Linked DNA regions of Aromatoleum aromaticum EbN1. The protein of the gene in region 2 interacts with the protein of the main gene of each other region in a pairwise test. Links are inferred from orthologs where the notes say so. Each region holds a gene or a part of one and is shown on either strand. Other genes may lie near its edges. The genes, in order: recO and recR.

Region 1 (5,886 bases), 2.6 Mb from region 2 along the record:
TCATCGTTTCTCGATCAGGGCGAAGGCGACGACGTAGTCCACTTCGTCGGTGAGGCTCAAATGTGCACTGAGGCCGCGCTCGGCCAGAAAGCCGGCCAGTGCCGTACCGTAGCAATACAGCGGCTTGCCGCGCTCGTCGTGGTCAACCGCCACCGCGTGCAGCGTTGCCGGAATCGCGACGCCTGTTCCGAGCGCCTTGCCGAACGCTTCCTTGGCGGCGAAGCGCTTGGCGAGGAAGCGCGCGGGGTCGCGGCTCGCCGCAAAACCGTCGCGCTCGGACGCAGCAAGAATGCGCGCGGCGAAGCGCGCCCCATGACGATCCAGCGAGCGCTGCACGCGTTCGATTTGCACGATGTCGGTGCCGATGCCGTGGATCATGCGCCTCGGCTCATCGCCCGACGCCGGCGGCCTCGCGCATCAGCCGCTTCATTTCGCGCACCGCGTCGCGCAGGCCGGTGAACACCGAACGGCTGACGATCGCGTGGCCGATATGCAGTTCGCGCACCTCCGGCAAACGCGCGATCGGCTGCACGTTGTAGTAGTTCAGCGCATGGCCGGCATTGAAGCGCATGCCAAGCGCCCGGATCGCCTCGCCGGCGCGGCGGACCTTGTCGATCTCGTCCACGACCGCAGCACTCTGCGGATCGCGGCCGGCGGCGTGGAATGCATGGGCGTAGGGGCCGGTATGGATTTCGCAGACCCGGGCGCCGATGCGGGCCGCCGCTTCGACCTGCCCGAGTTCGGCATCGATGAACACGCTCGTGACGATTCCGGCATCGGCGAGCCGTGCGACGACGTCCTTCAGCCGCCCTTCCTGCGCCAGCACGTCGAGTCCGCCCTCGGTGGTCACCTCGTGGCGCCCTTCGGGCACCAGCATCGCCATCTCGGGCCTGAGCGCGCATGCGATGCCGACCATCTCGTCGGTCGCGGCCATCTCGAGGTTCAGCTTGACCTGCGTGAGTTCGCGCAGCCTGCGCACGTCCTCGTCCTGAATGTGGCGGCGGTCTTCGCGCAGATGCACGGTGATGCCGTCCGCTCCGCCCAGATGAGCTTCCATCGCCGCCCAGGCGGGATCCGGTTCCCACGTGCGGCGCGCCTGACGCAGCGTCGCGACGTGGTCGATGTTGACGCCGAGTTCGATCACAGTTCCTGCAACTCCTTCAGCACCCGGCGCGACTGCAGCGGCTGTCCGCCGAGATAGTGGTTGATCAGCAGGCGCAGCAGCGCCTTGCTCTGGAAAAGGGTTTCGGCGCGGGAAAAATCCCCGTGCGCCATGTCGAGCAGCGTCTGGCCGCTCACGCCCGGCAGGCCTTCGTCGTCGCCGGCGAGCCGTACCGGACCTTTCTCGATTATATAGACGTACTGCTGCACGGGATCAACGGGCCGGTTCGAGTCGCCTTCGAGGTCCAGGCCGATGCCGTAACCGAGTTCGCGCAGCAGCGTGAGTTCGAAGCGCCGCAGGATCGGTGCCACGTCGCCGCGTCCGAGTTGCGAAAGCGCGTCCGCATAGGCCTCGAACAGCGCCGGGTGCGCATCCTCGCGTGCGGTGAGCCGCACCAGCAGTTCATTGAGGTAGTAACCGCACATCAATGCCCGACCGGTGAGCAGCGGCTGCCCGCCGCGCCACTCGGCACGCACCAGGGTCTTGACCTCGCCCCCGCCGGACCAGTCCATCAGCAGCGGCTGGAACGCCATGATCACGCCGCGCAGCGCTGACATCGGCCGGCGCGCGCCCTTGGCGACCAGCGCGACTCGGCCGTGGTCGCGCGAGAAAATCTCGACGACCAAGCTGGTTTCGCGCCACGGATAAGTGTGCAGGACGAACGCAGGTTGCTGGTCGATGCGCTGCTTCTGGCTCACGGCCCCACGCGCATGGTCGGGTTATTCGTAGCCGAGACTCTTGAGCGCCCGTTCGTCATCGGCCCAGCCGCTCTTCACCTTGACCCACACTTCGAGGAACACCTTGCCGTCGAAAAGCTTCTCGAGTTCGACACGCGCCTCGGAGGCGATACGCTTCAGTTGCTCGCCCCCCTTGCCGATGACGATGCCCTTGTGGCTGGACCTGTCGACCACGACAGCTGCATAAATTCGACGCAGGTTGCCTTCCGTCTCGAACTTCTCGATCTCGACGGCCACGCCGTAGGGCAGTTCGTCGCCGAGCAGGCGGAACAGCTTCTCGCGCAGGAATTCAGCCGCCAGGAAACGTTCGCTGCGATCGGTGATCTCGTCGGCGCCGTACATCGGCTCGCCTTCTGGCAGCAACGGCGTGGCCGTTTTCACGAGAGCTTCGACGTTCGTGCCGCGTTCGGCACTCAACGGCACGATTTCGGTGAAGGGATAGACTTCCGCCATCTTCGCGATGAACGGCAGGAGCTGGCTCTTGTCGCCCAGCCGGTCGACCTTGTTGATGACCAGCACCACTTTCGCGTCGCCCGGCAACACCGAGACGACCTTGCGGTCGTCGTCGCCGAAGCGCCCGGCCTCGATCACCAGGAACACCAGATCGACGTCGCCGAGCACCTGCGACACGGTGCGATTCATCGAGCGATTCAGCGCGTTGCGATGGCGTGTCTGGAAACCGGGCGTATCGACGAACACGAACTGCGCGTTGTCGCTCGTCAGAATGCCGGTGACGCGATGCCGCGTGGTCTGGGCCTTGCGGGAGACGATGCTGATCTTCTGCCCGATCAGCCGGTTCAGCAAAGTCGACTTGCCCACGTTGGGACGCCCGACGATGGCGACGAAGCCGGTGCGAAACAGCGCCTTGTCATCGGCTTGCGGCGTGTCTTCCTGGTTCATGGCTTCCTCAACTGGGCCAGCGCGAGTTCCGCTGCTTGCTGTTCTGCGGCACGACGGTTGGTGCCGCGGCCGGTGGTGCGAAGGTTCAGTGCGTTGACCTCGCACACCACCTCGAATTCCTGCGCATGGGCTTCGCCGTGGACCTTGGCCATCACATAGGTCGGCAGCGGCAGCTTGCGCCCCTGCAGCAGTTCCTGCAGCGCCGTTTTCGGGTCTTTCGCGGCAACGCCCGGATCGATCGCGGCGATCATCGGGTCGTAGAGGCGATCGATCACCGCTTTCGCGGCGGCGAAGCCCTGATCGAGAAATGTCGCCGCGAACACCGCCTCGAGCGCATCCGCGAGAATCGACGGGCGACGAAAGCCGCCGCTCTTCATCTCGCCTTCGCCCAGGCGGAGATATTCGCCGAGATCGAGTTCCAGCGCGACCCGGTGCAAGCCATCCTGGCACACCAGCGATGCACGCAGGCGCGACATCTCGCCTTCGCGCAGGCTCGCGAAACGCTCGAACAGCGCAATCGCGACGACGCAGTTGAGGATGCTGTCGCCGAGGAACTCCAGGCGCTCGTTGTTCGGCTGTCCGAAACTGCGATGCGTGAGTGCCTGCTCGAGCAGCGCCGGATTGTCGAACCGGTGTCCGAGGCTGCGCTGCAGGCGGTCGAGCTTGCCTGCCACTATTGCTCGGCCGACGTGGCCTGGAAGTCGAACAGCAGGCTGACGTTCCCCGCCACCGGCACCTTGCGTTCGTAAACGACTTCGACGACCGTCTTCCCGCCCGGCCTCGAGATATCGAGGTCTGCCCCGCTCACCGTGACGACGTCGTCGATCTGGCGGCGCCTGTCGAAGCTGCGGCGCAGTTCCGGCGTCGCCACGCCGTTGTCGCCTTCTTCCGCAACCAGCTTCACGTTGCGCTTGATGGCCAGGTATTCGTTGATCGCCGGCACGGTGCGGAACGCGACCAGCAGCGCCGAGCCCAGCAGCGCCCCGACGATCAGCACGCCCATCAGGCTGAGACCCAGTTGTCTGCCTCTCATGCGATTAAGTTCTCCGTATCAATGGAAACCACCGATGCGCTTCATGTCACTGAAGTTGAACCAGATGAAAAATGCACGCCCGACGATGTTCTCGTCGGGCACGAAACCCCACACGCGGCTGTCGCTGCTTGCGTCGCGGTTGTCGCCCATGACGAAATAATGCCCTTCCGGCACAGTGCAGGTTACACCGGCCGTCGTGTAGGTGCAGTTTTCACGGTAGGGGAAGTCCAGCACATGCGGAACGAATGCCGGCGTGTCCCGCTCGATCAGCACCGAATGATTGGCGTCCCCGAGCTTCTCGGCGAAGCGGGGAGAATAGTAGAGCCGGTCCGGATGGAGGTAGTCGGGCTGGGGTACCAGTTCGACCACTTGACCGTTGATCCGTAGTCGCTTGTTCAGGTATTCGACCTTGTCGCCGGGCAGGCCGACCACACGCTTGATGTAGTCGAGGGAAGGATCGGCCGGATAGCGGAACACCATCACATCGCCGCGTTTCGGCTCCTCGACGTCGATGATCTTCTTGTTGATCACCGGCACGCGAATGCCATAGACCCATTTATTGACGAGGATGAAGTCCCCGACGAGCAGCGTCGGAATCATCGAGCCCGACGGAATCTTGAACGGCTCGACGAGAAAGGATCGCAGCGCGAACACGATCAGGATGACCGGGAAAAAGCTCGCCCCGTACTCGACCCACCAAGGCGGAGGGGAGCCGGGTGCGCGCCGTTTGCGCGCGATAAAGCGGTCGATCAGCCACAGCACTCCGGTGGCGACAAGCAGCAGAAACAATACCAGGGCGAAATTCACACGGACTCCGTATCGAAGCGTTCCGGCGCCATCACGCCGGTCTGCGCATCATTTGCCTTCATCGACTCGTAGCACGGCGAGGAAAGCTTCCTGCGGGATCTCCACGTTGCCCACCTGCTTCATCCGCTTCTTGCCCTCCTTCTGCTTTTCGAGCAGCTTCTTCTTGCGCGAGATGTCCCCGCCATAGCACTTGGCGAGCACGTTCTTGCGCAGCGCCTTGATCGTTTCACGGGCGACGATGTGGGAGCCGATCGCCGACTGGATCGCAACATCGAACATCTGGCGCGGGATCAGTCCGCGCAGTTTCGCCGCGACTTCACGCCCACGGTACTGGGCCGAGGCGCGATGGACGATCACCGATAACGCGTCGACTTTCTCGCCGCCGACCAGCAGGTCGAGCTTGACGAGATCGGCTGCGCGGTACTCCTTGAACTCGTAGTCGAGCGACGCGTAGCCGCGTGAAACAGACTTCAGCTTGTCGAAGAAGTCCATCACGACTTCGTTCATCGGCAGGTCGTAGATCAGCTGGACTTGGCGACCGTGGTAGCGCATGTCCACCTGCGCGCCGCGCTTGAGGTTGCACAGCGTGATGACCGGCCCGACGTAGTCCTGGGGCAGGAAGATCGTCGCGGTGATGATCGGCTCGCGGATCTCGGCAATCTTCGACTGATCCGGGAGCTTGGCCGGGTTCTCGACGCGGATCACCTCGCCGCTGTTCATGACGACTTCGTACACCACCGTGGGCGCGGTGGTGATGAGGTTCATGTCGAATTCACGCTCGAGCCGCTCCTGCACGATGTCCATGTGCAGCAGGCCGAGAAAACCGCAGCGGAACCCGAAGCCGAGCGCCTGCGACACTTCCGGCTCGTACTGCAGCGAAGCGTCGTTGAGTCGGAGCTTTTCGAGCGAATCGCGCAGCTGGTCGTATTCGCTCGATTCGACCGGGTAAAGTCCGGCGAACACCTGCGGCTTGATTTCCTTGAAGCCGGGCAGTGGTTCGCTCGCCGGGCGCATCGCGAGCGTCACCGTGTCGCCAACTTTCGCCGCCTGCAGTTCCTTGATCCCGGCGATGATGAATCCGACCTCGCCGGCCGACAGTTGGGGACGCGCCACGGAGCGCGGCGTAAACACGCCGACCTGGTCGCACGGGTATTGCGCGCCATTGGCCATCAGCAGGATGCGGTCCTTCGGCTTGAGCACGCCATCGACGACGCGCACGAGCATCACGACGCCGACGTAATTGTCGA
Region 2 (11,991 bases):
CGCGTCGCATCAATTGACTCCTTGTTGGTCCAGCCGGGCCAGACTTCAGTTTGTTTCGCAACCTTGCGGCGCGGATTATCCCGCGGAAGGCGATCGAGCGCACCACTATGCGCGAACGCGGTTATGATCCTTGGGCGATCGCTGCGCCTGCACATCCGCACGGCTCGTACCGCGCGCCCGCGGGCATCGCACGTCCGGTCCGGCGCGGCTCAAAAATTTTCCCCGTTCAACCCATTCTCCGACTATGCACGTTCTGGTTCTCGGCGCCGGCGTCACCGGCGTCACCACCGCCTGGTATCTCGCCAGGGCAGGCTTCGAAGTAAGCGTGGCAGACCGCCAGCCCGAGGCCGCGCTCGAAACCAGCTACGCCAACGGCGGCCAGATCTCGATCAGCCACCCTGAACCTTGGGCGAACCCCGCTGCCCCGCTCAACGCCTTGCGCTGGCTCGGCCGGGAGGATGCCCCGTTGCTGTTCCGCCCCCACGCCGATCCCGCCCAATGGGCGTGGACGCTCGCGTTCCTGCGTGAATGCCTGCCGCACCGGACGCGGCGCAACACTGCAGCCATCGCCAGTCTCGCCGTGCATAGTGGCGAACGCCTGCGCACGCTGCGCGCGGAAACCGGCCTCGCCTACGATCATCTCGAGCACGGCATCCTGCATCTGTTCTTTACGCCGCAGGAGTTCGCGCGCGTCCCCAACAAGGTTGCAGAACTCGCCACCTACGGCATCCAGGCCCGCTCGTGCAGCCGCGACGAATGCGTCGCGATCGAACCTGCACTCGCCGGCACGGCCGGGGAGCTTGCGGGCGGTCTGTATGCACCGAACGACGAGTCGGGGGACGCTTTCCGTTTCACCCAGGCACTCGCCGAGCGGGCAGCGCAGGCGGGCGTGCGCTTCCATTACAGCACCACGATCAGCCGCATCGACCACAGCGGCGGGCGCATTAACGGCATCGAGGTCCACGACGCCGAAGGACGCAACGGCACCCTCACCGCCGCAGCCTACGTGCTGTGCCTCGGCAGCTACAGCCGCCTGCTGGTCGCCCCGCTTGGCGAGCACCTGCCGATCTACCCGGTGAAAGGGTATTCGGTGACCGTTCCGCTACACGACTTGGCACGGGCCCCCAGCGTCAGCCTCACCGATGAATCGCGCCGCATCGTGTGCTCGCGCCTCGGCGACCGGTTGCGCGTCGCGGGAACTGCGGAATTGAACGGCTACAATACCGACATCAACCTGGCCCGCTGCCAGGCCATCCTGGACTGGCTGGAGGCGCGCTTTCCCGGCGCCACCGACACCGCCGAGGCGCACCTGTGGGCCGGCCTGCGCCCCGCCACGCCCGGCAACATCCCGCTGATCGGGCGGAGCCGCCTGTCGAACCTTTGGTACAACACCGGACACGGGACACTTGGATGGACGCTCGCCTGCGGCTCTGCCAGCTGTCTCGTCGATCTCATGTCGGGCTATCCGGCGCCGGTGCCCAACTTCCCGTTCCTGGGAAACGAAGCCTGATCTGCACCCGGCAACGCTCGTCGCGCTGACCGAGTGCCTCCCCGGCATCCGCAGCCACGCCACGGCCTGTCGACGAACCCGGACCGGGCGCCGTATTCCGTCTTCTTCGGTCCTCGGCGCGAATACGACAAGGACGTGCAGCCTGCTGCTCGGTTACTTGACGATCTTCAGGTGGTTGCGCGCTGCTGACGGACGCTTTTCCGCAGGCGGCGTGGCGGCGGCACTGCCCTCGTCCTGCTGTCCGTCGACCTGCGGGGCCGGGACAGCGGGCGACTCGACCGCCGCTTCAGGCTCGAACGCCATGCCGTGCCCGTTCTCCCGCGCGTAGATTGCAAGGACGTTGGACACCGGGACCGACAGCGCATGGGCGACGCCGCCGAAGCGCGCCTGGAAAGTGATCAGGTCGTTGCCCATGACCAGTTGCTGTGTCGCTTCGGGACCCAGGTTGAGCACGATCTGCCCGTCTTGCGCATAGCCGGTCGGGACCACGGTACGCTCGTCGACGAGTACCGCGATATGGGGCGTGAAGCCCTGGTCGACACACCATTCGAAAATGGCGCGGAGCAGGTAGGGTTTGGTAGATATGTTTGTCATGGTTAGGTAGCGCCCCTCACACGGGGCCTCGGCATTCAGCGCCGCATCACCTTTTCGGACGGAGTCAGGGCATCGATGAAACCCTGCCGGCTGAAAATGCGTTCGGCGTATTTCATGAGGTTCGCCGCGGCCTTCGGCAGTTCGATGCCGTAATGTTCGAGACGCCACAGCAAGGGGGCGATCGCGACGTCGAGCATCGAGAACTCGTCGCCGAGCATGAACTTCTGCTTGACGAAGATCGGTGCGAGCTGGACGAGCTCGTCACGCACGTGGGCGCGGCTCTTTTCGACGCCCTTCTGGTTCTTCTCGAGCACGTCGATGTGTGAGAACAGTTCGTGCTCGAACGTGTGCAGCAACTGGCGGGCACGCGCGCGCAGGATCGGGTCTGGCGGCATCAGCTGCGGATGCGGAAAGCGCTCGTCGATATACTCGTTGATGATGTTCGCCTCGTACAGGACGAGGTCGCGGTCGACCAGCACCGGCACCCGGTTGTACGGATTGATGACGGCGATGTCTTCAGGCTTGTTGTAGAGGTCGACATCGATGACTTCGAAGTCCATTCCCTTTTCGAAGAGCACGATCCGGCAGCGGTGGCTGAACGGATCGGTTGTGCCGGAATACAGGTTCATCATGTTGTTGCAGCTCCTGATACAAAAGCAAAGCGCACCACGCGATGACCGCGTGGTGCGTCAAATTCAGTGAGTGCGCGGATCAGATCCGGCGGCTTCTCAGTGAATATCCTTCCAGTAATTTTTCTTCAAAGCATAGGAGAGCACGAACAGCCCCGCCAGGAAGATCAGTACGTAGATCCCGATCGTCTTGCGTTTGTCGGCCATCGGCTCGCCCATCCAGACCAGGAAGGAGACCAGATCGGCAACCGTCTTGTCATACTCCTCGACGCTCATCTTGCCCGGCGTTGCCAGTTCGAGAGCGATCGATTTTGTGCCGTCCTCGTGCTCGGTGACCTTCGCGACCTGCTGGCCCTGCAGTTCCCACAGCGCGTGCGGCATGCCGACGTTGCCGAATACCACGTTGTTCCAGCCTGTCGGGCGCGCCGGATCACGGTAGAACTGGCGCAGGTACGTGTATATCCAGTCGGCGCCGCTGCCGAACTCGGATGCGCGCTGGCGCGCGATCAGCGTCAGGTCGGGCGGCGTCACCCCGAACCACACTTTCGATTCGGCCGGACGCATCGCGATCTTCATCAGGTCGCCGACGCGTTCGCCGGTGAACATCAGGTTGTCGCGGATCTGCTGCTCGTCGAGACCGATCTGCTGCAGCGTGTTGTAACGCGCGAAGCTTGCGCTGTGGCAGCTCAGGCAGTAGTTGACGAACAGTTTGGCGCCATTCTGCAGCGCGGCCGGGTCGGAGCTGACCGGCGCCTTGTCGAGGTGCAGTTCCGCCCCGGCGGACAGCGCGAGAGCCGGCGCGAACAGCACGATGGCAGCCAGGCGCTTGAGAGTCTTGATCACACGAATGCTCATTTGAACGTCACCCTTTCCGGTTCGGGTTTGCACTTGTCGAGTTTGCTGTACCACGGCATCAACAGGAAGAACGCGAAGTACAGCACCGAGCAGATCTGGGCCGCCAGGGTACGGCCCGGGGTCGGGGGCAGCACGCCGAGGTAGCCGAGGATGAAGAACGCGACCAGGAACACTGCCAGGATCGCCTTGAACAGCCCGCCCTTGTAGCGGATCGACTTCACCGGGCTGCGATCCAGCCAGGGCAGGAAGGCGATGATCACGACCGACGCCCCCATCGCGACGACGCCCCAGAACTTCGCGTCGACGCCGAACAGCGGGTACGTGACCGCGCGCAGGATCGAGTAGAACGGCGTGAAATACCACACCGGCGCGATGTGCAGCGGCGTCTTCAGCGGGTCGGCGGGGATGAAGTTGTTGTACTCGAGGAAGTAGCCGCCGCCCTCGGGCCAGAAGAACAGGATTGCCGAGAACACGATCAGGAAACCGACCACGCCCGCGATGTCCTTCACGGTGTAGTACGGGTGGAACGGAATGCCGTCGAGCGGGATCCCGTTGGCGTCCTTTTTCTTCTTGATCTCGACACCGTCCGGATTGTTCGAGCCGACTTCGTGCAGCGCGACGATGTGCGCCAGCACCAGGCCGATCAGCACCAGCGGCACGGCGATCACGTGAAACGAGAAGAAGCGGTTCAGCGTCGCGTCGGACACCACGTAGTCGCCACGAATCACCAGCGACAGGTCCGGCCCGATCACGGGGATCGCGGAGAACAGGTTCACGATCACCTGCGCACCCCAGAACGACATCTGCCCCCACGGCAGCAGGTAGCCCATGAACGCTTCGGCCATCAGCGCGAGGAAGATCAACGTGCCGAACACCCAGATCAGCTCGCGCGGCTTGCGATACGATCCGTACAGCAGCCCGCGGAACATGTGCAGGTAGACGACGATGAAGAACGCCGACGCCCCGGTCGAGTGCAGGTAGCGGATCAGCCAGCCGCCCGGCACTTCGCGCATGATGTATTCGACGCTGGCGAACGCGACGGGGATGCCGGACGCGTTCAGCGAAGCATCGGGCTTGTAGTGCATGACCAGGAAGATGCCGGTCACGATCTGGATCACCAGCACCAGGAGCGCGAGCGAACCGAAGAAGTACCAGAAATTGAAGTTCTTCGGCGCGTAATATTCCGACAGGTGCGCCTTCCAGGTCGACGTGAGCGGGAAGCGCGCGTCGATCCAGTGCATCAGTTCTTGTGATTTTGTAGTCATCGCTTAGGCCTTTGCGTCGTCACCGATGAGAATCCGCGTATCCGCGAGGAACTTGTAGGGCGGAATCTCGAGATTGTCCGGCGCCGGCATGCTGCGATAGACGCGGCCGGCAAGGTCGAACAGGGAGCCGTGGCAGGGGCACAGGAAGCCGCCCGGCCAGTCGGGCCCGACGCCGCTTTCGGCACCGACCTTGAACTTGTCGCTCGGCGAACAGCCCAGGTGGGTGCAGATGCCGACCGCGACGAGGTATTCGGGGTTGATCGAACGATGCTTGTTCTGCGCGTATTCCGGCTGCATCGGTTTTTCCGAAGCCGGATCGCTCACCAGCGGCTCGGTCTTTTCCAGCGACGCGAGCATTTCGGGCGTGCGCCGCAGGATCCACACCGGTTTGCCGCGCCACTCCACCGTCATCATCTCGCCCGGCGCAAGCTTGCCGATATCCGCTTCGACCGGGGCGCCTGCCGCCTTGGCTCGATCCGACGGCGTCAAGCTGGCAACGAACGGCACCGCCGTCGCGACCACTGCAACGCCACCGACCGCCGAGGTTGCGACAAGCAGTTGCCGACGGCCACTGTCCATCTTCTGATCCACGCTCATGACATCATTCCTGAAAAGAAAGCCATTTCCGGATACAAAAAAACTGCCGGATTCTATCAAACTGGCCGCAACATAAAAAGCATAAAGCTCAAAGGTGTATTCGGATCATGTATTTAACATTGCACGCCGAGGCCCGGAACGGGGTGGCAAGGCGGCGTTTTATGCGCCGCAGCAGGCCGCTGCCGGGAATCAGAGCGGGCGCCTCTCGACGAGCGCCTGGGCGATCGTGCCGGTGTCGGTGTGCTCGAGTTCGCCGCCCACCGGTACGCCCCGCGACAGGCGACTGACCCTGATGCCGCGCGCAGCGAGCAGCTCCGCGACGATGTGGGCCGTCGCCTCGCCTTCATTCGTGAAGTTCGTCGCGAGAATCACTTCCTGCACGGTGCTGTCGGCGACGCGGGCGAGCAGCTTGTCGAACTTGAGCTCGCGCGGACCGATGCCATCGAGCGGCGACAGACGGCCCATGAGCACGTAATACAGGCCGTTGTACGCATGGGTCTGCTCGATCACCGCGAGGTCGGCCGGCATTTCGACGACGCACAGCAGCGACGCGTCGCGCTGCGGGCTCGCGCAGCGCTGGCAGATCTCGGTTTCGGTGAAAGTGTTGCAGCGTTCGCAATGACGCAGCACCGCGAGCGCATTGCCGAGCGCCCGGGCAAGGCGTTCGGCGCCACGCTGGTCGCGCTGCAAAAGATGGTAGGCCATGCGCTGCGCGGACTTCGGCCCGACTCCGGGCAGGCCGCGCAACGCGTCGATCAGCTCGTCGAGACTCGAAGGTGACATTCAGAACGGCAGCTTCATCCCGGGCGGCAGGTTGAGGCCGGACGTGAAGCCCGCCATTTTCTCCTGCGTCGTCGTTTCCACGCGGCGCACTGCGTCATTGACAGCGGCCGCGAGGAGATCCTCGAGCATTTCCTTGTCGTCCATCACCGAGTCGTCGATCGTCACCCGGCGCACGTCGTACTTGCAGGTCATCAGCACCTTGACCATTCCGGCGCCCGACTGCCCCTCGACTTCGACCGAGGCCAGCTGGTCCTGCATCTTCTTCATGTTTTCCTGCATCTGCTGGGCCTGTTTCATCAGCCCGGCAATTCCGCCTTTCATCATCGCCAGATTCTCCGCAAGAGGAATTCAAAGTGGTCTTACCGACGCTTCCACGAGGGACGCGTCGAATCGTTCGATCAGTTCACGCACGAAAGGGTCGCTCTCGAGCGCCGCCACGGCCTCGATGTGCCGCGCCCGTTTTTCTGCCTGGTCGCGCTGCGCCGGGGTTTCGCCGGCGATCGCGCCGGTCTCGATCCTGAGCCGCAGCGGAGCGCCATACTGCGCCGCAAGCGCGTCCTGCAGGCGGTCGAGGAGTCCCGGATTCATGCCCAGCAAATGGCGATGGGTTTCGGACAACCGAAGGTTCACCACACCTTCGACAAATCCGATCCATTCGCAGTGCTGCGCGAGTTCCCGCATCATTCCGCCAAGGCCCAGCACGCGCAGGATCGCATGCCATTCGCCGGCAGCGAAAGCCGATCCGATGTCGAGCCCTGTCGTGCCCGGTGACGCAACTGTGGCTTCCGGCTGCTCGGCGCGCCGCGGAACAGCACTTCCGGGGGCCGTCGCGCTTCGTGCCGGCGGCCGCTCGACCTCCGCGTCGCTTGGGCGCACGGGCGCCGGCGCGGCCGAGGAGGCAGGTTGCGGCACCGATGTTTCGCCGGCGAACGCCTCCGGCGGCAGATCTTCCCATGGAGGAACGGAGTTCGATGGTTCGATCGGACTTTCGGCGACCGCCACCGCACTGCCGGGCGTCGACAAACGCCTCCCGGCTTCGGCAATCGCGCGTTCGCGTGGCAGATGCTCCGCGGGGATTACCTTTGCCGCCGGGGATCTTGCTGCCGGCGCCGCGTCGCGCGGCGCCCCCGATGCCGTCGCCCGTGCTGTGAGGCTCGCAGCCGGCTGTGGCGACGGGGAGATGACACGCGCCCGACCCGCCCCCCCTCCGCCTGCCGCGTCGCCGGGACTGCCGAGCGCCACCGGCTGCTCGGGGCGAAATGCGTGCAGGCGCAGCAGGCTCATAGTGAAGCCCGCATAGTCGTCCGGCGCCAGCGACAGTTCGTCGCGGCCGTGGATGGCGATCTGGTAGGCGAGTTGCAGGAACTCGGCGTCGAAGGCCTCGGCATACGGCGCGAGACGTTGACGTTCCGCCTCGTCGGCGATCGCCGCCGGGGCGAACTGCACGAGCGCGATGCGGTGCAGCAGCGAGGCGAGCGCCTGCAACGCCGCGTCGAACGACAGGCTGCGCGCCTCCATGCGGTCGGCCACGGCGAGCATCCCGGCGACGTCGCCCGCAGCCAGCGCGTCGAGCACCGCGTACAGATGATCGTCGCCGACCGTACCGAGCATGTGCGAGACCTGCTCTTCCTCGACGCGCCCAGAACCGTGCGCGATCGCCTGGTCGAGCAGCGACAGCGCATCGCGCATCGAGCCGTTGGCGGCCTTGGCGAGATGGCGCAGTGCGGGCGCTTCGAAGGGCACGCCCTCGGCCTCGAGAATGCCGCCGAGATGGTCGATGATGTGCCCCGGCGGCATCTGCTTGAGGTTGAACTGCAGGCAGCGGGAGAGCACTGTCACCGGGATTTTCTGCGGATCCGTCGTCGCGAGGATGAACTTGACGTGTTCGGGAGGCTCTTCGAGCGTTTTCAGCATCGCGTTGAACGCATGCCCGGTCAGCATGTGGACTTCGTCGATCATGTAGACCTTGTAGCGCCCCTGCACCGGTGCATACACCGCCTTGTCGAGCAGCGCAGCCATGTCCTCGACGCCGCGGTTCGAAGCGGCATCCATCTCGACGTAGTCGGGAAAACGGTCCGCGTCGATCGCGCGGCAGGCCGCGCAGGTGCCGCAGGGTTCGGGCGTAACGCCGGTCTCGCAGTTCAGCGCTTTGGCGAGAATGCGCGAAATGGTCGTCTTGCCGACGCCGCGCGTGCCCGTGAACAGCCACGCGTGGTGCAGCCGACCGGTGGCGAGCGCATGGCTGAGCGCCCGGACGACGTGTTCCTGGCCGACCAGCGTCGCGAAATTCTTCGGGCGCCACTTGCGGGCGAGAACCTGATAGCTCATGGCAGGATTCTAGCAGAGCGGCCCTCGTCGCGCGGCGCCGCCGCCCCATGGACAGGGCGCACCCCGGCCTGAAACGGGCGCCGCCGGCCCCAATGAGCCGAAGGGCGTCTTCATCGGAAGACGCCCTTCGCGCGATTGTTCGGGGTGGCGAGCCTGACCCCCGGCACTTGCAGGGAACGGCTGTGGCTGCTGCCTTCCGGCCCTGACCAGGTTCACCGCGCTGCAATGCGGGGAGACCCGCCACGGCCGCAATTGTACCAGCTTACGGCGGGCAGCACCCGGCGGTTGATCTCCTCGAGGAAACTCCGCCGGCTCGGCTCCGGACATGAAAACGGCGGGTTGCCCCGCCGTCCGCACTTGCCTTTTGGCGTTACCTGGCGTTGATCAGCCCTTCAGCTCCGGGAAGTCCTCTTCGAAGAACTCCAGCGCACCGCGCACTGTCGAGGCGTCCTTGCCCTGTTCGCTCCTGCGCAGCTCGATGCGCCTGATCTTGCCCGAGATGGTCTTCGGCAGATCGGAGAACTCGATGCGGCGGATGCGCTTGTACGGTGCGAGCTTGTCGCGCGTGAAAGCGAAGATGTCCTTCGCGAGCTCCTTGCCAGCCTCGAAGCCCGGCGCGAGGATCACGTAGGCTTTCGGCACTGCGAGGCGCACCGGATCCGGACTCGGCACAACTGCCGCCTCGGCAACCGCGGGGTGCTCGATCAGCACCGATTCGAGCTCGAACGGGCTGATGCGGTAGTCCGACGCCTTGAACACGTCGTCGGCGCGGCCGACGTAGGTGATGTAGCCATCGGCGTCGATGCTCGCGACGTCCCCGGTGTGGTAGTGACCGTTGCGCATGACCTCGCTGGTCTTCTCGGCGTCACCGGCGTAGCCGAGCATCAGCCCGACCGGACGCTTCGCAAGCACCAGCGACACTTCGCCCTCTTCGGCCGGCTTGTCGTCGGCGTCGAGCAGCGCGATCGTGTAGCCGGGCAATGGCCGACCCATCGAACCGGGTTTGAGAACCTGTCCCGGCGTGTTGCCGATCTGGCACGTCGTCTCGGTCTGGCCGAAGCCGTCGCGGATCGTAATGCCCCACGCCTTTTTCACCTGGTCGATGACTTCAGGGTTGAGCGGCTCGCCGGCGCCGATCAGTTCGCGCAGGTTCGTCTTCACCGACGCGAGGTCCTGCTGGATCAGCATGCGCCACACCGTCGGAGGCGCGCACATCGTCGTGATCTCGTATTTCACCAACACGTCGAGCAGCGCGCGCGCGTTGAAGCGGTTGTAGTTGTACAGGAACACGCAGGCACCGGCGTTCCACGGCGCGAAGAAGCAGCTCCACGCGTGCTTCGCCCAGCCCGGCGAGCTGATGTTCATGTGACGGTCGCCGGGCTGCAGGCCGATCCAGTACATTGTTGACAGGTGGCCGACCGGGTAGGACTGATGGCTGTGCTCGACGAGCTTCGGCTTCGACGTCGTGCCGGACGTGAAATACAGCAGCAGCGGATCGGTGGCGCGGGTGACGCCTTCCGGCGCGAATTCGGGCGACGCCGCGTACGCCTCCTCGAGCGAGAGCCAGCCGCCGGTCGCGCCGCCGACGCTGATGCGCGTGTAGTCGCCGGGAAGTTCCGCGAACTTGTCAGTGTGGGCCTTGCCGATGACGACGTGCCTGACCTGGCCGCGGTCGAGGCGGTCGAGCAGATCTTCGGGCGTCAGCAAGGTGGTCGCCGGGATCACGACGGCGCCGAGCTTGATCGCCGCGAGCATCGTTTCCCACAGCGGCACTTCGTTGCCGAGCATGATCAGGATGCGGTCGCCGCGCACGACGCCTTGGCTGCGCAGCCAGTTCGCGACGCGGTTCGAGCGCGCCGACATCTCGGCGAACGACAGCTTCGCCTCTTGCCCGTCCTCCTCGACGATCCACAGCGCGGGCTTGTCGTTGCCCTGCGCCATCGTGTCGAAGTAGTCCAGCGCCCAGTTGAATTCGGTCAGCTGCGGCCACTGGAAGCCGGCGTACGCGGTGGCGTAGTCGGTCCGGTTGGCCAGCAGGAAATCCCGCGCTTTCAGAAACCCGGCAACTGCAGTCATGTGCTCTCCTTTCCCATATGCAACGCCGCGGACGCCCGTCCGCGACGCGTGTTGTACGCCGGCTCGCAATCCCGGGCTGCCGTCGCCCCGCGACAGGCGCGGCGAAGAAGCGGGGGAACAGTCCGCTGCTGGCGGAGTAATTGAAATCCGGCAATCACGAAAGATCGCCGGGCAGTATTGTGACGTTGACGTCAACGTCATGCAATCACCTCTCGACGGTAGCGTGACCGGACTCCAGCCGACCCCCGCTTCCCGGCCCCTGCTTTCTGTTCATTCGGCATATCGATCAATGCAGATCGGAAAACGTCGAAAAATTTTACAGTCCATTGGGCGGGCAATCTAAACGCCTGCAGCCTTCCCTTTTTAAACAGTAGTTTAGATTCGCAGGAATGCCCCTTGCTGCCTTATCGAGCGACTCATCATCGGCGCGCCACGAGGGCTTCATGCACATGTCCAGCGTCCTCAGATCCATGCTTTTGCTCGCGCTGGCTCCCGTCACGGCCCTCGCGGCGCCTTTCAGCAATATCTATTTCTTCGGCGACAGCCTGTCGGACACCGGCAACGATTTCCTCCTCAGCAGCGCAATCCATGCGGGCGATCCGAGTTTTCCTATCGTCCCCGATCCGATCGGCTACCCCGCTTCCGGACAATTCTCGAACGGCCCGGTCTATTCGGAACTCTTCGCGAGCCGGCTCGGTTTCGACGTGCAGCCGTCGCGGCTCGGCGGGACGAACTACGCTTATGGCGGCGCCGGGACCGGTTCGGTCATCCTGCCGTTCTCGTCGAGCTTCAGCGAGCAAGTACAGCAATACGTTGAGGCGCCCGGGGCTGCGGACCCGGGCGCGCTCTACGTGCTCTTCATCGGATCGAACGATGTAGAGGATATTTTGGCGGGGGCGCCGCCAGCCGCGACGATCGAAGCCGCGATCGGCCGGATCGGCATGGCCGTCGAGGCCCTTGCGCTCGAAGGAGTGGGTCATTTCCTGATTCCCAACGTTCCCGATCTCGGGCTCGTGCCGGCCACCACCGGGAACGGCGCGATTGCGCGAAACGAGGAGGCTACCGCTGCGAGCCTCGCGTTCAACACTGCGCTCGCCGCGTTGCTCGACAGCCTGGGCCACCTCGACCTCCGGACTTTCGACACGTTCGCGCTGCTCAACGATGCAGTCATGAATCCTTCGACCTATGGCCTGACGGACGCGCAGCACTGGTGTCAGCGCGAGACCGGCATCGCGGCGGACGGCCAACCGCTATACGAGCTGCTGTGCAGCGAGGCCGAAGCCGACCGTCATCTCTTCTGGGATTACACCCACCCGACGACCGCCGGCCACCGCGTCCTTGCCGACGCGCTGTT

The links.
Region 1: the proteins of recR (region 2) and recO interact in binary tests that used the Escherichia coli proteins (3 or more experiments, as listed by UniProt). The link is inferred for Aromatoleum aromaticum EbN1 from one-to-one orthologs.

The regions. Positions count from the first base shown.
Region 1 is NC_006513.1:3,295,491-3,301,376, reverse strand. What follows is about bases 1-2,890. They hold recO (DNA repair protein RecO), read right to left. Parts: upstream 1,861-2,890; coding sequence 1,141-1,860; downstream 1-1,140. Other genes in these bases: rnc (ribonuclease III), read right to left, coding at 2,796-2,890; era (GTPase Era), read right to left, coding at 1,882-2,799; EBN1_RS15705 (pyridoxine 5'-phosphate synthase), read right to left, coding at 389-1,144; acpS (holo-ACP synthase), read right to left, coding at 1-378; nagZ (beta-N-acetylhexosaminidase), read right to left, coding at 1-4. Also shown: more of rnc, read right to left, coding at 2,891-3,473; EBN1_RS15685 (DUF4845 domain-containing protein), read right to left, coding at 3,473-3,832; lepB (signal peptidase I), read right to left, coding at 3,851-4,639; lepA (translation elongation factor 4), read right to left, coding at 4,688-5,886. UniProt on the Escherichia coli protein: Involved in DNA repair and RecF pathway recombination.
Region 2 is NC_006513.1:697,581-709,571, forward strand. What follows is about bases 4,437-7,377. They hold recR (recombination mediator RecR), read right to left. Parts: upstream 6,234-7,377; coding sequence 5,640-6,233; downstream 4,437-5,639. Other genes in these bases: EBN1_RS03295 (cytochrome b), read right to left, coding at 4,437-4,853; petA (ubiquinol-cytochrome c reductase iron-sulfur subunit), read right to left, coding at 4,857-5,450; EBN1_RS03310 (YbaB/EbfC family nucleoid-associated protein), read right to left, coding at 6,234-6,557; dnaX (DNA polymerase III subunit gamma/tau), read right to left, coding at 6,582-7,377. In the rest of the region: EBN1_RS03270 (class 1 fructose-bisphosphatase), read right to left, coding at 1-10; EBN1_RS03275 (D-amino acid dehydrogenase), read left to right, coding at 245-1,510; EBN1_RS03280 (ClpXP protease specificity-enhancing factor), read right to left, coding at 1,664-2,104; EBN1_RS03285 (glutathione S-transferase N-terminal domain-containing protein), read right to left, coding at 2,140-2,736; EBN1_RS03290 (cytochrome c1), read right to left, coding at 2,833-3,588; more of EBN1_RS03295, read right to left, coding at 3,585-4,436; more of dnaX, read right to left, coding at 7,378-8,561; EBN1_RS03325 (AMP-binding protein), read right to left, coding at 8,946-10,637; EBN1_RS03330 (SGNH/GDSL hydrolase family protein), read left to right, coding at 11,081-11,991. UniProt on the Escherichia coli protein: May play a role in DNA repair. It seems to be involved in an RecBC-independent recombinational process of DNA repair. It may act with RecF and RecO.